Regions from separate parts of the Stieleria sp. JC731 genome, predicted to be linked through region 2. Evidence: riboswitches for the same ligand, from Rfam matches in the RefSeq annotation. Region 2 holds a riboswitch; each other region holds the start of a gene.
What was found. A riboswitch is a leader RNA that binds a small molecule or an ion and turns the genes downstream of it on or off. The one in region 2 is predicted to bind cyclic di-GMP.

Region 1: another riboswitch for cyclic di-GMP. It lies ahead of LOC67_RS06230 (PleD family two-component system response regulator); the one in region 2 lies ahead of LOC67_RS00410 (Flp family type IVb pilin).
Region 3: another riboswitch for cyclic di-GMP. It lies ahead of LOC67_RS06585 (hypothetical protein); the one in region 2 lies ahead of LOC67_RS00410 (Flp family type IVb pilin).

Annotation. Positions count from the first base shown of each region.
Region 1 is NZ_JAJKFQ010000002.1:96,899-99,160, forward strand. Features, by position in the region: gene LOC67_RS06225 (aminotransferase class I/II-fold pyridoxal phosphate-dependent enzyme) at 1-751, shown strand, start outside; cyclic di-GMP riboswitch class I at 1,031-1,112, shown strand; gene LOC67_RS06230 (PleD family two-component system response regulator) at 1,180-1,617, shown strand; gene LOC67_RS06235 (hypothetical protein) at 1,700-1,924, shown strand; gene LOC67_RS06240 (chemotaxis protein CheW) at 2,015-2,262, shown strand, end outside.
Region 2 is NZ_JAJKFQ010000001.1:122,251-124,512, forward strand. Features, by position in the region: gene LOC67_RS00405 (Flp family type IVb pilin) at 163-342, shown strand; cyclic di-GMP riboswitch class I at 909-989, shown strand; gene LOC67_RS00410 (Flp family type IVb pilin) at 1,132-1,311, shown strand; gene LOC67_RS00415 (prepilin peptidase) at 1,635-2,192, shown strand.
Region 3 is NZ_JAJKFQ010000002.1:201,968-204,229, reverse strand. Features, by position in the region: gene LOC67_RS06590 (endonuclease/exonuclease/phosphatase family protein) at 1-857, shown strand, start outside; cyclic di-GMP riboswitch class I at 1,208-1,296, shown strand; gene LOC67_RS06585 (hypothetical protein) at 1,353-1,994, shown strand; gene LOC67_RS06580 (pilus assembly protein TadG-related protein) at 2,050-2,262, shown strand, end outside.

The DNA.
Region 1 (2,262 bases), on a different contig from region 2:
TGACGGTTGTCGCTTGAGTCGCGCAGAATGCTTGGTCTATCCACATCGTGACGTCGACTTTATTGCAACGACTTTGCAGCAAAAGCGTTCACAATACAAACGTGTTTGGATCGTAAGCGAAGCGGTCTTCAGTATGGATGGCCATGTGGCTCCACTAATTGACTTGGTCGATGTTGCCGAACGATTCGAAGCCACCATGATCGTCGATGAAGCTCATGGAACAGGTGTGTTGGGCGAACACCTTTCGGGAGCCTGTGAAGAGTTTGATGTGAAAGACCGGATAGCGATACGCCTCGGCACGCTTAGCAAAGCAATTGGCAGCCAGGGAGGTTTCGTTGTCGGCCCCAAGATCATTTCAGACTATTTAGTCAATCATTGCCGGCCACTGATCTTCAGCACCGCGCTGTCTCCACTAGCGGTCGATGCGGCGGCCCATTTTTTTAGAATCCGAGACGAGTTGAAATCGCGCAGGTCCATCGTCTGTCAGCATTCCCAGCGACTCAGAGCCGCCTTGGGACGAACCAGCGATCCGATTGAAACCAAGGTCCCGATCGTCCCTATCGTTGTCGGCTCAGACTCCGATGCCATGCAGCTTTCGGATTTGCTTCTCCAGCAAGGCTTCTACGTCCCTGCCATCCGTCCGCCAACCGTCCCTGAGGGAACCTCGCGACTTCGCGTTTCCTTGTCCGCGGCTCATCAGTCAGAAATGTTGGACCGACTGATCAACGTTTTGAAGTCCAGAATCTCATAATTTCGTGTGCCTCAGACGCGTATTTCGGTTGCTTCTGAAGCGGCAGACCATCTCCCAACGTCGGCCCCGAAAAGCCCTAATCACTTCGTCCACCAGCAGTTACGCCTCTCCTTCGCAATGGCCATGGGCTACCGGGTGGATTTTGTAGACCTGTTTTGTTGGTTTCGCTTGACTATTGGTGTCAGTGACCAACCCTTCACCAGAGTGCCCCGGGCTGCGCGACGAGAATGCGCAAGCGCCTCGGGGATACTCAGTGAGTAATCCGGCGGTGTCCGGGGCTCGCGATAAAGGCAAGCCGACCGCGAGGTCGTGCACGCAAAGTGACGGATCTCTCGAAACGGGAGATGGCCGCGCCACCGAACGAAATCCCCCACGCACAGTGTCGGCGCATGGATCACCATGGGCACGCCGATACCGGAGTCTTATCCATGACCGCTACGCAACCGTCGGCCAATGCGCCCGACCGGTCCACCGCTAGCCCACAAGAAACGCACACGGTTCTTGTCGCCGACGACAGCATGACCGTGCTTCGTTTGATCGATCGCACTTTGCGTGAAGCGGGCTATCGAGTGCTGCTAGCCGAGGACGGTCGCCAAGCCGTTTCTTGTGCATTAACCGAGCACCCAGATCTGGTTGTCTTGGACATCAACATGCCCGAGTTAGATGGGTATGGGGTCTGTCACGAATTGTTGGCCAACCCGACATGGGAAAGCCGCACTCCAGTGATCTTCCTGACCAGTGCCGAAGAACCTCACCTATCCGTTTTAGGTGAAGAACTCGGCGCCTTTTTGTCCAAACCAACAGAACCTGAATTGCTGCTGAAGACAGTCGCCACATTGATCAGCCAAAGAGCAAACGCCCGTTAAAGCGGTAGTTGCTCCCTCGTTGAACTCTGATGTGCGATGTCGCGATGCGCCACAAGCGACGGTAATGCAAATGAACAACCCAATGGCTACCAACCCTATGGCATCCGGCTCCCAAGGCAAAAATTCACACGAGGATTTCGAGTTAACCATCGAAACCTTGGACGCCTGGGAACAGGAACTTGATCAGTTTTCGTCTCAAATTCTGCGACGAATCAACGAACTTACAGGACAACCGACAGACAACATCACGGCAGAGGCATCCGACGCCCTCCGGGCTTTGCAAGGACTTCGTGGCCGCACGCAATAACGTGCTCAAACGTGTGTTCGCTTAACCGGAGCGACGATCCCGTGACAACAAACGAAATAGTCTGAATAAAAAAACATGATGGATAGCTCAATGACCAATCGATCTCGCATCGAGAACCTTAGCGATAAACACTGCATGTTTCGTTGTGGTGATGCGATTTTTGCATTGCCCGCGACGACAGTTCGCGAAGTCACCATCATGCCGAACATCGTCCCGGTTCCTCTTAGCCATCCGTCACTGTTCGGGATCGGAAACTTGCGAAGTGAGTTTTTACCGGTGATCGACCTGGAGCCCATCGTTGGGGATCAGGCGAGACGACAGAACCATACCGGCCAGTT
Region 2 (2,262 bases):
AACTCCATGCGAAAGTCAATTCGCGTCAAGGGATCAAGTCACTTTACCGGCGGTGGGTAGGAAACTGACATAGTTTCGATAGTGAGGGAGCTGCTGATCGGCCTCTGGTCGATCGGGTGCGGACCTCGACTTACCTTTGATTAAAAATTTTGGAGTTTGATAATGAAAAAGTTCGCCAATAGCATCGTTGAGTTTCTGAAAGAAGAAGATGGTCCAACTGCAGTTGAATACGCTGTGATGTTGGCTTTGATCGTCGTCGTCTGCCTGGCAGCCGTCGGAACGATCGGTACCGAATCGAACAAGAAGTTCCAAGAAGTCGGTGCCGCGATCTCGGCTAACTAACCGAGTGGCGCAGCTCTCTTTCGGGAATACCAACCCGGACATGCCCCAACGTCAGCAATGGCGTTGGGGTTTTTTGTTTGGGTCTGCGACGAATCACTTTTGCTGCGGTCTGAAAATCGTTTGTCACGTGACCAAAACAGTCAATGATGTGAAGCATTGGGGGTTTGGTCGATCTTCTATCTGAGCTGCACTGCGTGCTTGCGGTAGGTCGTGCTTGCGGTAGGCACTGAGCGGCAACCAACATTGTGGAGACTTGTTGATTGAAGCCAAAGTCCACAGCGTTGACGGCACCAGTTTCTTTGCGATTGCCTCCGCTTTGGTCTGAAAAGGTTCACCGTGCAAAGTAGCAATTCTGTGCATTCTTTCTCCCGCTGTCGGATGGAAAGGCCTCTTCAACCGCTACATCTGGTTTAACGGCAACGCCTTGGTAGCTGGAAAACTTTGTTTGAAGCGACTTTTTTGACACGTCCATTTCCTGACATAGGTTTCAGTCGAGAGCGGGTAACGAGGCCCGCTTCCGAGGACCAGACCAAAGACGGTCACCGCGGTCAACGGACAGCTTAATCCCCTGATAAAGGCAAACCGTTCGTAAGGGCGGGGCGCAAAGCAACGGGTCCTTATCACTTAAGGACAGCCGGGCTGCCGAGGGACGATCGCCAGATCACCGAGGCTTCAAGGAGACGTGGCTGCTTCTTTTTCGGGACCTTATTCACGTTGAATGGGCCCACTAAGACAACGTCGGAAGTCGGTTCTGAGAAGCAATCGGCTTTCACCCGTGGAGTTTGACTAATGAAAAAATTTGCAAATAGCATCGTTGAGTTCTTGAAGGAAGAAGATGGCCCAACCGCAGTTGAATACGCTGTGATGTTGGCTCTGATCGTCGTCGTCTGCTTGGCAGCTGTCGGAACGATCGGTACCGAGTCGAACAAGAAGTTCCAAGAAGTTGGAACGGCGATCGCCGCTAACTGATCTGGTTCTTGGCGGCCTTGTGGTTTGCCAATAACTGTTTGAGAGATTCTCGACGTCTGATCGGTGAAACGCCAAAACCTTTCACCGGTCGCGTCGAGTTCTTTTTGCGCAACAGAATAAACATGAACTATCCACTGCTTCCCGCTGACGCGACCGAACATGTATGGCAGCTCACATGCTGTTTCATCACGTTGCTATTCGCGATGTTCAGCTGGGTTTTGGGTCCGCGTTGACGTCAATCCACTGACATTGCCCCACGCCCGATCGAAGCACGCCCACAACCACCTACCAAATACAAATTGTTCGCTACGGGGAGTTTCTTCATGGATACGCTAATCCAAGGAATCACAGAGAACTGGACTGTCTGGTTCGTCACTGTTGTCTTGATCGTGGCAGCGGTCATCGATGGCAAGATTCTGAAAGTGCCAAACTGGTTGACCTTTCCATTCATCATGTGTGGTTGGATCAATTGCACGCTCGAAGGTGGCGCGGCCGGTTTGGGCTACAGCTTGCTAGGAACCTTTGTCGGCATGATGTTGTTGCTGGTTCTTCGCAATGTTGGCGGCATGGGCGGCGGTGATGTGAAACTGCTGATGGGTGTCGGAGCTTGGTTGGGAACCGTCGTTACCTTGTATGCCTTTGCCGCGACCGCAATCGTCGGCGGGATTATGGCAGTTGTCATGGTTTGGAAGAGCGGTGAGTGGACAAAGCACTACGCCCAAGGCATGCAAATTTTGGAAGAATGGAAAACAATTCGTAAGCCATCGGAGCTATCGAAGATCGCCCGTGAGCGAAAGCCGACCATGTATCTTCTCCCATACGGAATTCCCATGGCAATCGGCTCAATTCTCTATTTTGCCTACGCGGGAATGTTGGTCTGAACGTAGGCTCAGAAGTCCGCATCCGGACACCAGAAAAACCGCCCAATTAAGGGGTTGGTTGATGGTTTCC
Region 3 (2,262 bases), on a different contig from region 2:
CATTCAATATCGAAAACTTTGGCACGAAGAAATCTGATACGCGGCTGAATGAACATGGTGTCGATGTGATGGGCACGCTGGCTCAGATCATCAGCCGATTCGATCTCGTGGCAGTACAGGAGATTCGAGGGAAGGACGGCGCGGCGCTGCAAAAACTGATCGATTTGCTCAATCAATCTGGTGGAGCTTTTTCGGCAGTCATCAGCGAACCGATTGGCAATGAAGCTCGGCAAGAGTGCTACGCGTTTGTCTACAACCGAACGCGCATTCGATTTGTCCCTGGCAGTGCCTATGTGGTTCTCGATAGTGGCGATCGGATGTACCGGGAACCAATGGTCGCGTCATTCCAAACGGTGCTACCAGCAGGGAGCGATCAGATCCCGTTTCAATTCACCGCGATCAATGTTCATACTGACCCCGATAAAGTGGACCCGGACGATCAGGACAGCGAGATCAACATTCTGGCAAGCGTTTTTCATCGCGTGCGCGACTTTGAATTCAAACTCCGAATGGAAGAAGACTTCATCCTGATGGGAGACTTGAACGTCGATCCGGACCACCTGGGGCAGCTCTCGCAGATCAACGGGATGATCTCACTTGCTGGTGATATCAAAACCAATGTCAGTCGCAGCAAAACCAATGATCATATTCTGATCGATCGCAATGTAACCGCGGAATACGCCGGGCGAACCGGTGTTGTCAGCTTTACTGAAGATCTTTCGCTTTCGCCGGAGCAAGCGGACTCCATCAGCGATCACCTGCCTCTGTTTGCTGAATTCTCGCGATTCGAAAGCCCTGCTGCGACGGCATCAGTATCCGCTGGGGTGGCAAGCAGCCGCACGCGAGAGCTGCGCTAATCAGTATCAAGGTTGGGCTAAACCGTCAGGCCTCGCGAGTTGCCAAAACCTCTGTAATCGCGGTTCATCCTTAGGCTTAGATTTCGCGGTGGCCTGTGCCTTTGGGTCACCTTGGCAAAATCGCCTTCAATTTGGCGCACAATCGCCTTGCCTTCTGCATACTTTTTAGGTTTGTCCAATCCGGTAGAGGGGAGTCCCGCAAAAGCTAATGGGAGCCCCCCGGGTAATCGTTACAACTAGAAAATCGTTTACCCAAACTGGTGTCAAGAAATGCTTCTAGGGCGACCTACCGTGCGGAATTGATATAGGGTTGCCTACACCAAGCCATCCATCTGGTTCCCCGATTCGAACCCTCGAAACGGCAAACCACATGCAAGTGTGGGACGCAAAGTTATGGGTCCATTCGCGACTGTTGCGAACGGATCGCCAGACTACCGAAAGGGAACAAGTTTGGCTTGGTTCATCCTTGTCATTTCAAACATTTGGGGAACCATCATGTCACAAGCTGCAAGAGTTTGCGGTGCTGCACGCACATTTTGTTATGGGGGCTTGTGTTTCTTGTTTGCTCTAGGTTCGATCGCCCAGGCGGAGGAGCCGAAAGTTTTCTTGGTTGAAGAAGATTGGGAACTGGTCATCAATGAGCCAGAACCGGCGATCAATTCGCCGCAGATCGCGTTCTTTATGTATCCAAAGGGTGGACGCGAAGATCTGTACTTCCAATTGCAGATGAACTATGCCGCTGAGCAAGGCTATTCCAGCGGTGGATTTCGCGTCGGTGCATTCACTGGCGATCAGCCACAAGACGAAGAGCGTAGCCGAGTAAGCCAAACGCTTGCTTGGGACAATGACCGCGTCAGTTGGACCAGCGCAATGGCTGTGTTCAACAACAAATTGATGTTCGCGGTCAAAGACGGATACGGATACCAATGGGGAGTATTCGGTGGCCCAGACTACTTGGTCGAAATGGATGACGAAGGCATCGACAGTTTGAAGGACTACACACCTGCTGAGAGCTTGGCTGCGGTCGATATCGGGTTCGGTTCTAACCGAGTCGCATCGATTCGCTTGAAGACCGTTCGCTTGATTCGCACCGATGGCAGTCAGCAAACGATCGTTGTGAACCAGTTCGTGCAGTAATCCTGCACCGGTTTCATAAGCCTTCAATCTAAACCAAGTAACCCAAGATAGATCCGTGAGTCATTCATCCATTCAATACGCGTTTAAAGTTCCACTATCACCTTCTGCACGACGTCGCCTACCCAAGCGTCATCGCAAAGGGGCAGCCGTCGTGTTCGGCGTTTTCTTGCTCGCAGGTTTGCTGATCATGAGCGCCGTTGCGGTTGATTTCGGTCGCATTAGCGTTTCACGATCCGAGATCAAACGGACCGCAGACGCGGCGGCGATG